Regions from separate parts of the Thermoanaerobacterium xylanolyticum LX-11 genome, predicted to be linked through region 1. Evidence: riboswitches for the same ligand, from Rfam matches in the RefSeq annotation. Region 1 holds a riboswitch; the other holds the start of a gene.

Region 1 (12,860 bases):
TAGTAAGTATCCAACTTACAATCTCTTTTTTAGTATTGCTCTTCATCGTCCAATCTCCTTTTTTAAATATACAGTTATTATTATATCACATCAATATTTCAAATACTAACTTTATATGTATTACAATGTATATAATAAATATATGTGTCAATAATTACTATATAAAATAATTTATGGGGGAATATGATGAACGAAATTAAATATCTATTAGAAATTGCCGACATAAAAGACACAGAGTACAAAAACACTTTAGCTTTGACATCATTGATAGAATTGCTTATCGAAAAAGGTATAATATCTCAATCAGAAATAGCTAAAAAATCTTATGAAATCAAAATAAAGACCGCCCAATAAATAAAATCCGGCAAAACCGGATTTTATTTATTCATTTATGTAGACACGTGGTTATTCCGATACTATAATAAAGAGTAAGGAGGGGTTTTTCGTGAAAGATTTTCTCTCGCGGTATCAAAGCACCATTAGAAATTCAATCGTAATATTGGCAGTTGTACTAAGCTTTTATCTATTTGTGTTCAAGCTTATTCCATTTTTGATGCCTTTTGCAGTAGCATTGTTTTTGGCGATTTTAATTGATCCTGCCGTAGAGTTTTCAGAAAAAAAGCTGAAAATACCAAGAGGATTGTCATCTGCATTTTTTATACTTTTATTGATTGGAATAATTGGTCTTTTAATAAGCCTTTTAGTCACACAGCTTGTATTCGAACTCAATACCTTAGCTGAACACGCACCAAGTTACACAAAAAATTTTGATGTAGTAATATCTGATTTGATAGACAGAATTAGGAGGTATTATGTATCGCTTCCTACAAACATCTCAACTTTTTTAGAAAGCAATCTTCAATCGATTTTAAATAATATATCTGTGTACGCTAAAAACTTCGCAGGATGGATATTAGGCTTGGCAACAAAGCTGCCTAACTTTTTCTTTATGTCAATAATAACAATCGTATCGACGTTCTTTTTAAGCAAAGACAAATGGCTCATATTAAACTTTATAAAAAGACAATTTCCATCAAATTGGGCATTTCACGCTGAAAATATAAAAGGGGATCTTTTTCAAACTTTAATAGGCTTTATAAGGGCTGAAATAACCATAATGTTTATCACTTTTTTAGAAGTTTCCATAGGGCTTACGATAATAGGATTTGATTACGCATTTTTGCTAGGGCTTTTAGTCAGCTTTATAGACATACTGCCTGTTTTAGGATCAGGTTCTGTATTAGTCCCATGGGCATTGTACAATATATTCACAAAAAACTACCTTATTGGAATCTACTTGCTTATCATATATGCCATCGTCACAGTCGTAAGGCAGATGATAGAGCCAAAGATAGTCGGCCAAAGTATAGGCCTTCATCCTCTTGTAACGCTTTTATCCATGTTTATCGGTGCAAGGCTTTTTGGCGGTCTCGGGCTTATAATGGGACCTGTTTTCGTAGTCGTCTTTAAAACATTTCAAAAATCCGGCATAATACCATCATGGAAGTAAAATACCCATCTTAAAAGCGTAATGCTTATAAGATGGGTATTTTTCATAAGCTTTCTATTTCCTTTATCAAATTGGCCATCTCAATTGCTGTAACAGCCGCTTCAAACCCTTTATTGCCTGACTTTGTTCCAGCCCTCATGATTGCCTGTTCAACTGTATCCGTCGTAAGGACTCCAAATATTACAGGCACATCGTAATCTACCGATATTTTTGCTATTCCTTTTGATACTTCATTTGCAACATAATCAAAATGCGGTGTATCACCTCTTATTACAGCACCCAGTGCGATAATCGCATCGTATTTTTTTGATGTGGCCATCTTCTTTGATACAAGGGGTATTTCAAATGCGCCTGGAGTCCAAGCAATGTCAATGCTTTCATCATCAACACCATGTCTTCTTAAAGCATCCAAAGCACCATCCAAAAGTTTATTTGTTATAAATTCATTAAATCTGCTTACAACAATGCCTACTTTTAAGCCATCTCCAATGAGTTTTCCTTCATACTTTTTCAATACAATCTCTCCTTTGCTTATTTTTAAAATGAAGTAAATATGTGGTCAAATTTTTCTTTCTTTGTTTTAAGATATCTTTCATTGTGTCTATTGATTGAAACCTCTATAGGAACTCTTTCTACAATTTCAAGGCCATAACCTGAAATACCAACCAGTTTTTTGGGATTATTTGTCATTATCCTAAGTTTTTTAAGCCCAAGATCCTTCAAAATCTGAGCTCCAATTCCATACTCTCTCATATCAGCCGGAAAACCTAATCTGATGTTGGCATCTACCGTGTCAAGTCCCTCATCCTGTAAATGGTATGCTTTAATCTTGTTTAAAAGTCCTATTCCTCTGCCTTCCTGCCTTAAATACAACAGCACACCTCCTTCTTTGCCAATCTTCTCCATTGCTGCATGAAGCTGATCGCCACAATCACACCTTAATGAACCCATAATGTCACCTGTCAAACATTCTGAATGAACCCTAACCAATGTAGGGTTATGAGACAAACCACCTTTCACCAACGCAACATGTTCTTTACCTGTTAGGATTTCTTCATAACCTATTATCGTGAAATCTCCATACTTTGTTGGCAAATATGCTTCTGCCACTCTTTTTATCAGTTTTTCATTTTTTCTTCTATATTCTATAAGATCAGCGATAGATATTATTTTTAAATTGAATTTTTTCGAAAATTCAATTAACTCTGGGAGTCTGGCCATTTTCCCATCATCTTTTATTATTTCGCAAATTACACCAGCACTTTTAAGACCTGCAAGCCTTGCTAAATCACACGCTGCTTCCGTATGGCCCGCTCTTACTAAAACTCCTCCTTCTTTCGCTTCCAATGGAAATACATGTCCAGGCTTTGTAAAATCATCCGGCATCGATTCATCATCTATAAGCATTTTTATAGTAAGTGCTCTTTCATAAGCAGAAATTCCAGTTTTACAGTTTTTATGATCTACAGATACTGTAAAAGCAGTTTCTTTTTTATCGGTATTATCAAAAACCATCTTGCCAATGTTTAATTTTTTAAGCCTCTCCTCCATCATAGGAACACATACCAATCCACGGCCGTACTTTATCATAAAGTTCACATGGTCACTTGTCACTTTTTCCGCAGCCATAACTAAATCCCCTTCATTCTCTCTATCTTCATCATCGACTACAATGACCATTTTTCCATTTTTTATATCTTCTATTGCGCTTTCAATAGTATCAAACATCTATGAACATCTCCTTATAAATAATTTTCTATTAAAAATTCATCAACGTTTTTCTTCGCCAAAAGCCTTTCTGCATACTTTGAAAGTATGTCAACTTCAATATTTACGGTATCTCCGATTCTTTTTATATTTAAAGTTGTATTGTTATCTGTATGGGGTATAATTGACACTGTAAAGTATGAAGCTGATGATTCTACCACTGTCAAACTTATTCCATCCACAGCAATACTTCCTTTATCAGCCACATATTTTGAATATCTTTCACCAATTTTAATTTTAAATGTCGTCGTGTCGTTTATTTTGTTTTTATCAATTATTGTACCAACGGTATCCACATGACCCGTCACAATGTGTCCATTTAGCCTACCTAATATGCTTAATGCCCTTTCTAAATTGACAATGCTTCCTATCTTTAAACTTCCTAAATTGCTTGTTTTAAGTGTTTCATACATTATATCTGATGTAAATAAATCTTTACCTATATTTGTAACCGTTAAGCATACTCCATTTACAGCTACGCTATCTCCAATTCTTACACCATCTAAGACTTTTTTGCACTCTACCGCTATTTTGGTAATATTTCCTCTTTGAATCATCTTGACCTTTCCAACTTCTTCTATAATTCCTGTAAACATCTTAACACCTACTTTTTTATATAACCTTCTATAAGTATGTCATCGTCAAATTTTTTTATATCTATCTTTTCAATCATTATTGCGTCTTTAATCAAAGCAATGCCATCACCTTCCACAGGCGTCAATGAATTGCTTCCACCTATTATTTTGGGAGCAATATAAAACATAACTTTGTCTACTATTCCTTCTTTTAAAGCAGAATAGTTGAGAGTTCCTCCACCTTCTATGAGAATACTATCTATCCCTCTTTCCCCTAACGTATAGATCAATTTATTCAGATGGACTTTATTATCTTTTTTTTCGATTGTAACCACATCAACACCCAAATCCTTCAAAGCTTTCACCTTATCATGTGGCATCATATCTGTTGTAGCTATTAATGTCTTAGCAGATTTATCAATGATGACATTTGCATCTAATGGAATCCTGCCGTGACTATCCACAATAACTCTTAAAGGGTTTTTATATCCTTGCAATCTAACGGTAAGATGTGGATTATCTTTTATAACTGTATTAATACCTACCATTATTGCCATAACGCTACCTCTAACTTTATGGACATACTCCCTTGATTTTTCATTTGTTATCCACTTAGAATCGCCTGTAAAAGTTGATATCTTTCCATCAATTGTCATAGCGGATTTTAATATTACATAAGGTTCTCTACTTGTAATGTACTTTATAAATACTTCATTCAATTTCTCTGCTTCATCTTTTAACAATCCAGTATAAACATTTAAACCAGCTTCTTCAAGCTTTTTAATTCCCCTTCCTGCTACAAGTTCATTTGGATCCTCCATAGCGATAAAAACATTTTTTATGCCTGATTTTATGACAGCATCGACGCAAGGTGGTGTTTTTCCATGATGGCAACATGGTTCCAATGTCACATAAAGCGTGGCTCCATTTACATCTTCTTTAGCGTTTTTTAATGCATTTATTTCTGCATGTGGTCCTCCATAGTATTCATGATAGCCTTCACCTATTATCCTGCCATCTTTAATAATTACAGCTCCTACTAAAGGATTTGGGTTTGTGTGTCCTACACCAAGTTTAGCAAGCTGCAATGCCCTTTTCATGTATTTCTCCATAAAATCACCTCAAAAAATTAGCCCTGAAGCATGTAATACTTCAGGGCATAATGACAATTGCCATTTCACCTTCTTTCATCCAGACTATACTGTCGGCTCTGGAATCTAACCAGATCTGCCATAAGGCTCGCGGGCTTTACCGCCGGTATGGAATTTCACCAATCCCTGAAGGTTTAATCTTATTTAGTTTCTATAATTATAACATTGATTTTATAAAAATGCTAGTCTATCATCTCTTCAATGGTTCCTCCAGCAGGAATAAATGGCAGAACCATTTCGTCTTTGTCTATGATACACTCTAAAACATAAGGATTGTTGTTTGACAATGCTTCACTAAAAGCATCTGTAAATTCTTCTTTTGTGTAGATCCTTCTTCCAGTTACCCCAAAAGCTTCGGCGACTTTTGAAAAGTTGAGATTCGGATTTAAATCCGTCTGAGAAAATCTTTTATCGTAAAGGAGATTTTGCCATTGTCTAACCATGCCAAGTGTTTGATTGTTGAGGATTATCGTTATAACAGGTATGTTGTACACCGACATCGTTTCAAGTGCATGAATATTCATCCTTATGCTGCCGTCACCTGCAATATTTACCACTCTTTTGTCATCTCGCCCTACTTGTGCACCTATTGATGCAGGAAGTCCAAAACCCATAGTTCCAAGTCCACCAGATGTGACAAATGTCCTTGGCTCTTTGAATTTATAATATTGAGCCGTCCACATCTGGTTTTGCCCTACTTCTGTCGCTACTACAAGATTGTCTCCTCCAAGCTCTTGAACCCTTTCTACTATCCACTGTGGCTTCAATTTTCCATCATCTTTATATTTAAAGGACGTTTTGTCTTTTATCGATATAAGCTCATTAATCCATTCCCTATTGTCTTTTTCTTTTATCATTGCATTTAAAAGAGACAAGACTTCTTTGATATCTCCTACTAATGGCACATCGACATCGATATTTTTGCCGATTTCTGCAGGATCGATATCGATGTGAATGACTTTTGCATTTGGCGCCAGACCCCCTGCTTTACCTGCAACTCTGTCGCTAAACCTTGACCCTACTGCAATAACCAAGTCTGATTTATAAACAGCCGTATTGGCATATCTGCTTCCATGCATTCCAATAAGCCCTAATGACAATTCATCATCTTCTGGAAAGCATCCAAGTCCCATAAGCGAAGTAGCTACAGGTATCATGTGCTTTTTAGCAAAATCGTACAAATTCTTTGATGCCTCACTCCATATAACTCCACCACCAGCAAAAATAACTGGCCTTTTGCTTGATGAGATTAACTCTGCTGCCTTTACTAAATCTGATTCTAATACTTGATGTTTCTTTGTTTCAACGTAAAAATCTTTTCGCTTAACAAAGTTTATATCTGCAGTCTGAATGTCCTTCGGTATGTCTACGAGAACAGGACCTGGTCTTCCATCTTTCGCTATAAAAAAGGCTTCTCTCAAAGTGTCCGCTAATTTATCAGGTGATTTCACAATAAAATTGTGCTTTGTCACAGGCATCGTAATTCCTGCAATATCCACTTCTTGAAAAGAGTCCTTTCCTATGAGGCTCGTAGCAACTTGCCCTGTTATAGCGACTATTGGCACAGAGTCCATGTAGGCATTGGCTATTCCTGTGACTAAATTGGTAGCACCAGGTCCTGATGTAGCAAAACACACGCCAACTTTTCCGGTCACTCTCGCGTATCCATCTGCCATGTGAGCAGCCATCTGTTCATGTGTTGCAAGAATATGCCGCAAGTCAGAATTGTACAAAGCATCATAAAGAGGTATGACAGAACCGCCTGGAATGCCAAAAACAACTTCTACTCCTTGCTCTTTTAATACCTCTATGACAACCTGCGAACCTTTTATGATCACGATATGCGCCTCCTTTCATGGAATTTAAGCTTTGTCAATCGTCCTTTAAAACCGCACCAGTATTTGCAGATGTGACTAATCTGGCGTATCTTGCCATGTAACCTGTCTTAATGTGAGGCTCAGGCCTTCTAAAGTTTTTCCTTCTTTCTTCCATTTCTTCAACGCTTATCTTTAAATTAAGCTTTCTTCCCGGTATATCTATTTCAATAATGTCCCCATCTTTTATCAAAGCGATTTCGCCGCCTTCCATGGCTTCAGGCGACACATGACCTATGCAAGCTCCTCTTGTAGCACCAGAAAATCTTCCATCTGTAATAAGAGCTACATCCTTGTCAAGTCCCATACCGGCAAGTGCTGATGTAGGACTTAACATCTCCCTCATGCCAGGCCCACCTTTTGGACCTTCATACCTTATTACAACAACATCGCCTTTTTGTATCTTGCCATCGTAAATCGCTTTTATGGCCTCATCTTCTGAATCAAAAACTCTCGCAGGGCCAGAATGGTGAAGCATCTCTTTAGACACTGCAGACGCCTTTACTACAGAACCATTCTTCGCTATATTTCCATACAAAATCGCCAAACCACCTGTATTGCTGTAGGGATCTTCTACTGAGTGTATTACATCATGATTTTTTATCCGTGCATCTTTGAAATTCTCACCGATTGTATCACATGTGACTGTAATGCAATCTGTATTTAAGACTCCTAATTTTGACAGTTCTTTCAATACTGCCTGTATACCGCCTGCGTGGTAGAGATCTTCTATATGATATTTTCCTGCAGGACTTAATTTGCACAGATTTGGAACCTTCTCATTTATTTCATTTATCTTTTCAAGAGGTATATCGACTCCTGCCTCATGTGCAATAGCCTTTAAGTGGAGAACTGTATTTGTAGAGCCTCCTAAAGCCATATCTAAGCAAAAAGCATTTATAAAGGCATCTTCTGTCAAAATATCCCTTGCCTTAATGTCCTTTTCTACAAGCTCTACTATCTTCATTCCTGCTTTTTTTGCAAGTCTTATCCTCTCTGAGTAAACAGCAGGTATCGTGCCATTACCAGGAAGTCCCATACCAAGCCCTTCTGTAAGGCAATTCATCGTATTTGCTGTAAACATACCTGAGCATGACCCGCACGTAGGACAAGCTGACATCTCCATCGTCTTTAACTCATCTTCACTTATCTTACCTGCCTTCAATGCGCCTACTGCCTCAAACATGGAGCTTAAATCACATGTTTCTCCTTCGTAACTTCCAGCCAACATCGGACCTCCGCTTATTACGATAGCTGGTATGTTTAGCCTTGCGGCTGCCATAAGCATACCTGGAACTATCTTGTCGCAGTTTGGTATAAGCACAAGTCCGTCAAGGCCATGGGCCATAGCCATCGTCTCAACGCTGTCGGCTATCAATTCCCTTGAAGCAAGGGAATACTTCATACCTTTGTGATTCATGGCTATTCCATCACAGACACCTATTGTGGAAAATTCTAAAGGAGTGCCACCTGCAAGCCTTACACCAGCTTTTACTGCCTCTGCAATCTTGTCAAGATTTATGTGTCCAGGAATTATGTCGTTTTTTGAATTAGCAATGCCTATTAAAGGCTTATTTATCTCTTCATCGGTAAGCCCTAAAGCATACAAAAGTGATCTGTGGGGCGCTTTTTCAACTCCTTTTTTCACGCTATCGCTTATCATAAAATCACCTCTTTAAATATTTTACAACCATATCACCCATCTCTTCGGTGTTTAAAATAATACCTTTTCCTAAATCAGGAGTTCTGTAGCCATCCTCCAATAGGTCGTTTACCGCCTTTCTTATGTCATTTGCGGCATCAATCATATCAAAGGAATACTCCAGCATCATTGCGACAGATAGTATTGTAGCCAAAGGATTAGCTTTCTTCGTGCCAGCAATATCAGGAGCCGAACCATGTACAGGTTCGTAAAGCCCAACTTTGTCACCTCTCAAGCTGGCTGATGGCAACATTCCTATTGATCCGGTAAGCTGTGATGCTTCATCAGACAATATGTCTCCAAACATATTTGATGTAAGTATCACGTCAAACTGTGATGGATCTTTTATAAGCTGCATAGAGCAATTGTCAACATACTGATGGTTTAATTCTACATCTGGGTATTCCTTACTTACTTCATTGACGACTTTTCTCCATAATCTTGATGAATCCAAAATATTGGCCTTATCAACCGATGTGACTTTTTTCTTCCTGTTTCTCGCCGCTTTAAACGCTATATGGGCAATCCTCTCTATTTCCATCGTGGTATATGATTCTGTATCATATGCTTTATACCCATAATCAATCTTTTCAGTTCCTCTATCGCCGAAATATATGCCACCTGTCAATTCCCTTACAACAAGTACATCTAATCCGTCCTTTAAAATCTCATCCTTCAAAGGTGATGCACTTTTTAAAGAATTAAATAGAATGGCAGGCCTTAAATTTGCATATACATCAAGGCTTTTTCTCAGAGCCAAAAGACCTGCCTCAGGCCTTTTATCGCCATCTAAATCGTCCCACTTAGGACCACCTACAGCCCCTAATAAGACTGCATCGCTTTTAAGACATGCTTCTTCTGTTTCCTTAGGATACGGCGTTCCAAACTCATCTATGGCACAGCCGCCAAACAGGTACTTCTCTACTTCAAATTCAATGCTGTATTTTTCTGAAACAGCATTTAATACTTTAAGGGCTTCCTCCATTACTTCTTTCCCTATTCCATCTCCTGGTAATACAGTTATCTTGTACATCTATACCACCTTTTCCTTTACGTAGTTTACAAGGCCGCCACATTCGATTATCCTCTTTATAAACTCAGGAAATGGCTGCGATTTAAACTCGATACCTTTAGTTATGTCTTTTATGACACCCGTCTCAAAATCAACTGAAACAATATCACCGTCTTCTATTGAAGACGCCGCTTCAGGACATTCTAATATAGGCAATCCTATATTTATGGCATTTCTGTAAAATATTCTGGCAAACGACTTTGCGATGACACAAGATATACCAGACTCCTTTATGGCTATAGGTGCATGTTCTCTTGACGAACCGCAACCAAAATTGTCCCCCGCAACCATTATATCTCCAGGTTTGACTCTATCTTTAAAGCTTTTATCTAAATCTTCCATGCAATGGGCAGCAAGTTCTTTTGGATCAGATGTATTTAAAAACCTTGCAGGTATTATTACATCCGTATCCACATTATCACCGTACTTTATTGCCTTTCCTTCCAATTAAGCCACCTCCTCAGGACTTGCTATATAGCCTTTTATGGCTGATGCCGCTGCTACAGCAGGACTTGCCAAGTACACTTCGCTTTCTATGTGACCCATCCTGCCAACAAAGTTTCTGTTTGTAGTAGATATTGCCCTTTCACCTTTTGCAAGTATCCCCATGTGACCGCCTAAACAAGGACCGCATGTTGGCGTAGATACAGCAGCACCTGCCTTTATGAACTCTTCTATATAGCCTCTTTTTACACATTCCAAGTAAATGTCTTGCGTAGCTGGGAATATTATCAACCTTACATCTGGATGAACCTTCTTGCCTTTTAAAATTTCATACGTCACTTCCATATCTTGTAGACGGCCATTTGTACAAGAACCTATTACAACTTGATCTATCTTTACATTTCCAACATCATCTATGGACTTTGTGTTTTCAGGCAAGTGAGGAAATGCCACTTGCGGCTTTATCGTTGATAAGTCTATATCGTATGTCTTTACGTATTCTGCATCATCATCAGCTTTAAACACTTTGTAATTTCTCTTTGCTCTCCCCAAAACATATGCTTCGGTAATTTCGTCGTAATCGAAAATACCATTTTTAGCCCCTGCTTCTATAGCCATATTTGCAATTGTAAACCTGTCATCAATCGACAAAGACGAGATGTCGCCAGTGAATTCCATCGACTTATAAAGTGCGCCATCTACACCTATCATGCCGATGATGTACAGTATGACGTCTTTTCCGCTTACCCATTTATTAAGCTTTCCTTTAAGATTAAACTTTATGGCTTCGGGAACTTTAAACCAAGCCTTGCCTGTAGCCATGGCACAGGCCATATCAGTGCTTCCTATGCCTGTAGAGAAACACGTTATTGCACCGTACGTGCATGTATGGGAATCTGCACCTATTACCACATCTCCCGGCAAGACTAAGCCTTTTTCCGGTAAAAGCGCATGTTCTATCCCCATTTGCCCTACTTCAAAGAAGTTTACTATGCCATACTCTCTGGCAAATTTCCTTACAATATTTACTTGCTCTGCAGACTTTATGTCTTTGTTTGGAACAAAATGGTCAGGCACTAATGCAATTCTCTCTTTATTGAATACTTCTTTTACACCTATCTTTAAAAACTCTTTTATGGCAACAGGCGATGTGACATCATTGCCTAACACCATGTCAACGTCTATCTCTATAAGATCTCCAGGTTTAACTTCATATCCAGCTTTATTAGCTAAAATTTTCTGCGTAAGTGTTAACCCCAAAGCTCTCCCTCCTTAAAACTCTTACTGTTTAAAATTACATCTTCTACGATTTCTCTTATATCTTCATCATCTACAACCTTTTTGTTATCAGCTACATCCTTAAATCTCTTAAAAGCAATATTTACCTCATCTCGCGAAAGATTGAACCCCATGTTTTTTAACTTCAATTCAAAGGCATTTCTTCCGGATAATTTGCCCATAGATATATGATCAGTTGTTATACCTATGTCTTCTGGTTTCATTATTTCATAGGTGGCTTTATTGTTTATAACACCGTGCTGGTGGATTCCAGCAGTGTGCCTAAAGGCGTTAAATCCGACAATGGCTTTGTTTGGCTGAAGTTCTATCCCTGCCATCTCACTTACCAGCTTACATGTGCTGTAAATTTCCTTTGTGTTTATGCCGTGGATTACATTAAAATAATCCTTTCTTGTATTTATGGCCATGATGACTTCTTCTAAAGCAGCATTTCCAGCTCTTTCACCTATCCCACATACAGTAACTTCCACTTGATCTGCACCGCTTTCCACTGCTGAAAGTGAGTTTACCACAGCCATACCAAGATCGTTGTGACAGTGAACGCTTATCGTCACATTTTCTCTGTCGTGAATATTATCTTTTACGTACTCTACTAATCTGCCAAATTCTTTTGGAACAGCATATCCTACCGTATCAGGTATATTTATTATCTTAGCTCCAGCATCAATGACTTCGTTAAATACTTTTACTAAAAAATCCCAATCAGTCCTGGATGCATCTTCGGCAGAAAATTGAATTTCATCAAACTTACCTAAAGCATATTTCACACTGTCAACTGCCATTTTTAAGGCTTCATCTCTGGATATTTTTAACTTGTATTTTAAATGAATATCAGATGTAGCAATAAAAAGATGTATCCTGGATTTTTTTGCATTTTTTAATGCTTCATAAGTTCTATCTATATCGCTTTTCACACATCTCGACAATCCTGCAACAGTGACACCATCTAAATTTTCCGCTACATATTTCACAGCTTCAAAATCACCGTTTGATGCAGCAGGAAAGCCGGCTTCTATTACGTCAACTCCAAGTGAAACAAGCTTATTTGCTATCTTATATTTAGTTTCCTTGTCGAAATTGACGCCTGGCGTCTGCTCACCATCTCTCAACGTCGTATCAAAAACAATGACTTTTCTATCCCCCATAAACAAGCCCCCTCTTTACTTCTTTTTAAGCCATGACATCATTCCACGGAGCTCTTTTCCTACCTTCTCAAGCTTTTGATTTGCTTCTCTTTCTCTTATGGCATTAAACTGCGGTCTTCCTACAGCATTTTCTAAAAGCCATTTCTTTGCAAACTCCCCTGTCTGAATTTCATTCAAAACTTGTTTCATTTCGTTTCTCGTATCTTCCGTTATTATCCTTTTGCCTGTCAGATAATCACCATACTCTGCCGTATCAGAGATGGAATACCTCATGTTGGCAAAACCGCCCTCATAGATCAAATCGACTATAAGCTTCATCTC
Region 2 (5,992 bases), 690 kb from region 1:
GACGATGTGGCTATGTCCACCTGATGCTATAAGACAAATAAATGGCGGTTCAAAATCGCTGTCAAGGTAATTTGCAGATATATGCCCTTCAATATGGTTTACGCCAACAAATGGTACGGCTTTCCCGTACGCCAACGCCTTTCCGTACGAAAGTCCTACCAGCAACGCACCTACAAGTCCCGGACCGTATGTAGCAGCGACAACATCAATGTCATCAAGCGTCACATCAGCTTTAAAAAGAGCCTCTTTCACCACATTTCCTATAGCTTCAATGTGGTTTCTGGATGCTATCTCAGGGACAACACCACCAAATTCCTTATGTATATTTATCTGCGAATATATGACATTAGACATCACAATTTTACCGTCTTTTACAACACTTGCCGATGTCTCGTCGCAGGATGTTTCAATTCCTAATACAATCGTGTTTTCCCTCATACAATCTCTCCTTACATATCGTATTTCCACATTATCACTGCATCTTCATTGTTGTCCTGATAGTACCCTCTTCTTTTGCCAACAGGTTTAAACCCGTATTTTTTATAAAGCGATTGTGCTACAAGGTTAGATTCTCTCACTTCCAGCGTCATAGACGTTATGCCTTTATTTTTAGCAAGTTCAATCAAACCTTCAACGATGGCAGAACCTACACCTTGCCCTCGAAAGTCCGGATGAACTGCAATGTTGGTTATGTGTCCTTCATCAACAACCACCCAAAAACCACCATATCCAGCTATCTGGCCGTCTACCTCAGCAACAATATAATGTGCACAACTATTTTTCGTAACTTCCATCACAAATGATTCAAAAGACCATGGCACAGAAAAGCTTAAATACTCAATTTCCATGACTTTATCTATATCGCTTTTTACCATAGGGCGAATCTTTATATCCATAAAACCCTCCAAAAGATCATTTAGAATTTTCCAACGGTGCAGGCTTTCTAACATAATACGGTTTAAAATCAAGATATGTGCATATCTCTCCATTTGATATTTTTTTAAGTGCCATCATACCAACCGATGACGCCCTTGATATGTTGTTAATCGGTGATGCAAATATAGCATCAGGCAATGCACTCTTTAATGTGTCTTTATATGGCAAAATACCATCTCCGACGAATAAAACTTCCTCACTGTATCCCTTTACTATGTCTATAACTACACCTAATTCTTCCAGCGACACATCTTTTAGCCTACTTATCTCACTACCACCTTTATAAAAAGCTGTATAGACGTTTCCTCTTAACGCGTCAATTATAGGGCAGATAATTCCTTTAAATTCTCCTATGTTATAGGCAAGGGCATCTAAGGATGATACACCAACAATTGGCACATCAAGAGATTGAGCCAACCCCTTAGCAGTAGCAGCACCTATCCTTAATCCTGTAAAAGATCCCGGTCCTTCACATACAGCTATATGAGTTATCTCCTCTTTTTTTGTCTCTGCCATTTTTAAAAGTTCATCAATCATCGGCATCAATATGACAGAATGTCTCAAATGATTTATGGAAAATTCACCTATTAAGCCACTTTCATCAACTAAAGCAACAGTAGCTGTCTTTGACGATGAATCTATTGCAAGTACTTTCATCACTTCATCTCCTTAATCACTTCATCGTATTTTGCACCATGTGATTCTATCTCTATTATCCTCTCATCAAAAGAATCACCCATGGAAATATGTATAAATATATTTTCCTCCGGGATAAGAGGCATTATCTTTTCAGGCCACTCGATGACACAAACACCGTCGCTGTAAAAATACTCCTCATATCCTATATCGTACAATTCCATGTAGTCGTCAATCCTGTACACGTCAAAATGGTAAAGGGGAATTTCACCCATATGCTCATTTACAATCATAAATGTAGGGCTTGTGACATAGTCGTATATACCCATACCTTTAGCAATGCCTTTTGTCAAAACTGTCTTGCCTACACCTAAATCTCCAGATATAAGTACGATACTTCCTCTTGTTAGTAAACCACCTAACTTAAACCCTATCTTTTCTGTTTCATCAGAGCTTTTTGTCCTAAAAGATACTTTCATACGCAACACCACCGTGAAATTTATACAAATATTATATACCAAGTATACCATAAAACAAACGCTTAATGGCTGAATAAAAAAGCACACAAAAAAATAACGGAACACTGTCCGTTATTTTAAATAACTACATCTTCAACATTGGAGATAATTTCTTGTAAATGAGGAATGTAATTAGTGATATTACAAAGCCTTTCAAGATGTTGAATGGGAAAATACCGTACGCTATCAATGTCTTCAAATCAACTATATGGCTATTTACCGCCTTTCCCATTCCAACAATGGCACTTAATGGCCAACCCATTATCTTTTGGTATAGTGGCAAAAATACATAGTAGTTTAATACTGATCCCGCAACAGCCATGACAATAGTTCCTAAAATCATGGCAAATAATGCCGACTTTTTAGATTTGTTTCTCATATAGATTATACCAACCGTAAATACGTAAATAGAGCCTACAACGAAATTTGCCACTTCTCCTATACCTGCAGATTGACTAACTGGAAGATGTATCACATTCTTTACTATCTCCACAAATATGCCGTATACAGGCCCTAACGCAAATGCTGCTAAAAGAGGTGGTATATCGCTAAAATCAAATTTTAAAAAGCCTGGAAATAGTGGCAATTGAAATTCTAAGTACATCAGTACAAATGCTATTGCGGAAAGCAACCCTACAGTCACAATCACTTTTGTCTTGCTGTGTTCCATAAATGACACCTCCAAATTTAAAAATCCCGAAGAAACATCTTCAGGATAAAAGCAACAAAAATAAATCTTCTTCCATCCAGACTGTACTGTCGGCCTTGGAATCTCACCAAGTCCACCGCATCTGCGGGTCGCGGGCTCGCTTACGCTTACCGCCGGTCGGGAATTTCACCCTGCCCTGAAGATATTCTCCACTGGTTTATTCAATTCTAAATACTATAGTGTCACAAATATATCAATTTGTCAAGTATTTTTTAATCGTCAACCACAACAGTGCCTGTATTCCCTGATAAAGCATCATGTGCTTTTTCTAAAGACGTAATTATGGCTCGCCTTCCCTTTCTTGACCTGGCAAACCTTATTGCAGCCTTGACTTTCGGCATCATTGAACCTTCTGCAAAATGACCTTCGTTTAAATATTTCTCTATATCATAGCTTGAAATTACATCGAGAGGCTTTTCATCAGGCTTTTTGTAGTTGATGTACGCTTTTTCTACAGCGGTCAAAATCAATAAAATATCTGCATCTAAATCTTCTGCCAATTTTTCAGATGCCAAATCTTTATCTATCACTGCCGCCACACCTTTTAAGCTGCCATTTTCCCTTACTACAGGTATTCCTCCACCACCTGCCGTTATTACAACGACACCGTTTCTCTCCAAAAGCTTTATTGTGTTTAATTCAACTATCTCTTTAGGCTCTGGTGATGCTACGACTCTCCTATATCCTCTTCCGCTGTCCTCTACCATCTGATACCCTTTTTCCTTTTCCAATAGCTCCGCATCTTCCTTAGAGTAAAACGGCCCTATTGGCTTTGTAGGATGTGAAAATGCAGCATCATCTTTATCTACAACAACCTGTGTAACGATTGTTGCAACATCCTTTTGTATGTTTTTCTCTTTGAAAACCTCACCTAAACATTGCTGAATCATATAGCCTATCATTCCCTGACTTTCCGCGCCGCACACATCAAAAGGCATGGCTGGTATTATGTTAGACGCTGTCTCATTCTGTATTACGATGTTTCCTACTTGTGGCCCATTTCCATGTGTCACAATGACAGAATAGCCTTCTTTTATGATGTCTGCAATATACGACGCCGTCTTTCTAACTGTATTCAATTGTGATTCGGCTGTTGGCACCATGTCCTTGTCTTGCAGTGCATTTCCCCCAAGCGCAATTACTACTTTCCCTTTCATCGTATCCTCCTACTTACGCAAATAATGACATTCTACATTATATCATTTTATTAGCGATTTGAATAGTATGTGAAAAAGCCAAGGCAATTTGCCTTGACTTTTTTAAAGAATCGTCGCTATCATGACAGCCTTAATTGTATGCTTTCTGTTTTCGGCCTCGTCCCACACCCTCGACTGCTTTCCTTCAATTACTTCGTATGTAACTTCCTGACCTTTTACAGCAGGCAAACAGTGCAAAAATATCGTGTCAGACCTCTTTGTCTTTTTCATAAGCTCATCGTTCACTTGGAATGGCCTTAAAAGCATTTCTCTCTCTTTTTGTTTTGATTCTTCTCCCATAGATGCCCATACATCTGTGTAAATTGCATGTGCACCTTCTAAGCCTTCACCAGGCACATCCGTCAGAGTAAATGTCCCTCCATTTTCAGCAGCCATTTCTCTAATCTCATTTATGTAGTCCTCTTGAGGCCAAAGCTCTTTTGGTGAATTAATCACATAGTCCATACCCATTTTGGCACAGCCAATAGCCAACGTGTTTGCCATGTTGTTCCTTCCATCGCCGACAAACACCAATTTTGTGCCTTTTAAGTGTCCAAACTCCTCTTCTATCGTCATTAAATCAGCTAAAACCTGTGTAGGATGGTATTCGTCTGTAAGTCCATTGTATACAGGGACGCCAGAATACTTTACAAGTGCTTCCACAGTGCTTTGGCTGTATCCTCTAAATTCAATGGCATCAAACATCCTGCCGAGAACCCTTGCAGTGTCTTCTATAGATTCTTTCGCCCCAAGCTGAATATCATCTGTCGACAAGAAGACAGGGTGTCCTCCTTCTTCGCCAAATGCTGTCTCAAATGCACATCTCGTCCTTGTTGAGCGCTTTTCAAATATCAGTGCAATTGTCTTTCCCAAAAACCTTTGATAGACTATTCCTGCCTTTCTTTCTGCTTTAACCTGCTTTGAAATGTCTAGAAGATACCTTATCTCCTGTGGTGTATAATCTTTTAAAGATAATAAACTCCTGCCTTTTAAATTAAATCCCATTTACTTTCCTCCTATCACAAATTGTATTTATGATTGAAATACCAATTGTCCGTTTACGAACACATATTTTGTTTTGGTCTTTATCTCAATTGGACTTCCATCAAATACAGCTATATCTGCATCTTTCCCTTTTTCAATGCTGCCAACCCTGTCATCTATGCCGACAATCTTAGCTGGATTTATAGTAATAGCTTTTAATGCCTCCATCTCATCCATACCTTCTCTTACTGCAAGCCCTGCACAAATCGGAAGGTAATTAAGCGGAATGACGGGATGGTCTGTCATGATGGCTACATCCAACCCTGCTTTTGATAAAATCCCTGGCGTCTTAAAGGTAAGATTCGAAAGCTCCACTTTTGATCTTTCAGAAAGTGAAGGACCAACGATGACTTTTGCATTTTCCTCAACAAGGTAATCAGCTATAAGATGGCCTTCAGTGCAGTGATCAAGTGTTATATCAACGTTAAATTCCTTCGCTATCCTTAAAGCAGTAAAGATGTCATCTGCCCTATGTGCATGCGCCTTCAAAGGTATCTCTCTTTTTAATACTTTAACTAATGCCTCAAGGCCCAGATCTCTTGCCGGCTTTTTCTCATCATCAGAAGGATCTTTTTCCATGTCCTCCATGTACTCTTGAGCCTTTATAAGCTCCTGTCTAAGCAGTGCAGCAATGCCCATTCTGGTCATAGGCATCTTGTGCTGTTCATTGTAAACAGATTTCGGATTCTCTCCAAAAGCCACTTTAACTGCAACAGGTTCTTTTACTATCATGTCGTCGATGCGTCTACCATAAGTCTTGATGGCTACAAATTGTCCACCTATGACATTAGCACTGCCAGGGCCTGTAACAGCCGTAGTCACGCCTGCCTCGTACGCTTCTTGAAAATACTTATCCATAGGGTTTATGCCGTCAATAGCCCTCAACTGTGGTGTAATAGGATCTGTCTCCTCATTTCCATCTGCCCCTTCAAATCCTACGGCATTCTCCCACA

Evidence for each region. A riboswitch is a leader RNA that binds a small molecule or an ion and turns the genes downstream of it on or off. The one in region 1 is predicted to bind FMN.
Region 2: another riboswitch for FMN. It lies ahead of THEXY_RS03465 (ECF transporter S component); the one in region 1 lies ahead of ribD (bifunctional diaminohydroxyphosphoribosylaminopyrimidine deaminase/5-amino-6-(5-phosphoribosylamino)uracil reductase RibD).

The regions. Positions count from the first base shown of each region.
Region 1 covers NC_015555.1:13,791-26,650, reverse strand. The annotation lists gene lepB (signal peptidase I) at 1-46, opposite strand, end outside; gene THEXY_RS12600 (hypothetical protein) at 187-354, shown strand; gene ytvI (sporulation integral membrane protein YtvI) at 446-1,510, shown strand; gene ribH (6,7-dimethyl-8-ribityllumazine synthase) at 1,554-2,024, opposite strand; gene THEXY_RS00115 (bifunctional 3,4-dihydroxy-2-butanone-4-phosphate synthase/GTP cyclohydrolase II) at 2,048-3,238, opposite strand; gene THEXY_RS00110 (riboflavin synthase) at 3,253-3,873, opposite strand; gene ribD (bifunctional diaminohydroxyphosphoribosylaminopyrimidine deaminase/5-amino-6-(5-phosphoribosylamino)uracil reductase RibD) at 3,882-4,964, opposite strand; FMN riboswitch at 5,028-5,141, opposite strand; gene ilvB (biosynthetic-type acetolactate synthase large subunit) at 5,186-6,841, opposite strand; gene ilvD (dihydroxy-acid dehydratase) at 6,876-8,540, opposite strand; gene leuB (3-isopropylmalate dehydrogenase) at 8,545-9,612, opposite strand; gene leuD (3-isopropylmalate dehydratase small subunit) at 9,613-10,098, opposite strand; gene leuC (3-isopropylmalate dehydratase large subunit) at 10,099-11,355, opposite strand; gene THEXY_RS00075 (2-isopropylmalate synthase) at 11,346-12,539, opposite strand; gene ilvC (ketol-acid reductoisomerase) at 12,555-12,860, opposite strand, start outside.
Region 2 covers NC_015555.1:709,878-715,869, reverse strand. The annotation lists gene tsaD (tRNA (adenosine(37)-N6)-threonylcarbamoyltransferase complex transferase subunit TsaD) at 1-438, opposite strand, end outside; gene rimI (ribosomal protein S18-alanine N-acetyltransferase) at 450-896, opposite strand; gene tsaB (tRNA (adenosine(37)-N6)-threonylcarbamoyltransferase complex dimerization subunit type 1 TsaB) at 913-1,593, opposite strand; gene tsaE (tRNA (adenosine(37)-N6)-threonylcarbamoyltransferase complex ATPase subunit type 1 TsaE) at 1,593-2,051, opposite strand; gene THEXY_RS03465 (ECF transporter S component) at 2,176-2,760, opposite strand; FMN riboswitch at 2,821-2,947, opposite strand; gene arcC (carbamate kinase) at 3,012-3,956, opposite strand; gene argF (ornithine carbamoyltransferase) at 4,059-5,000, opposite strand; gene THEXY_RS03450 (amidohydrolase) at 5,028-5,992, opposite strand, start outside.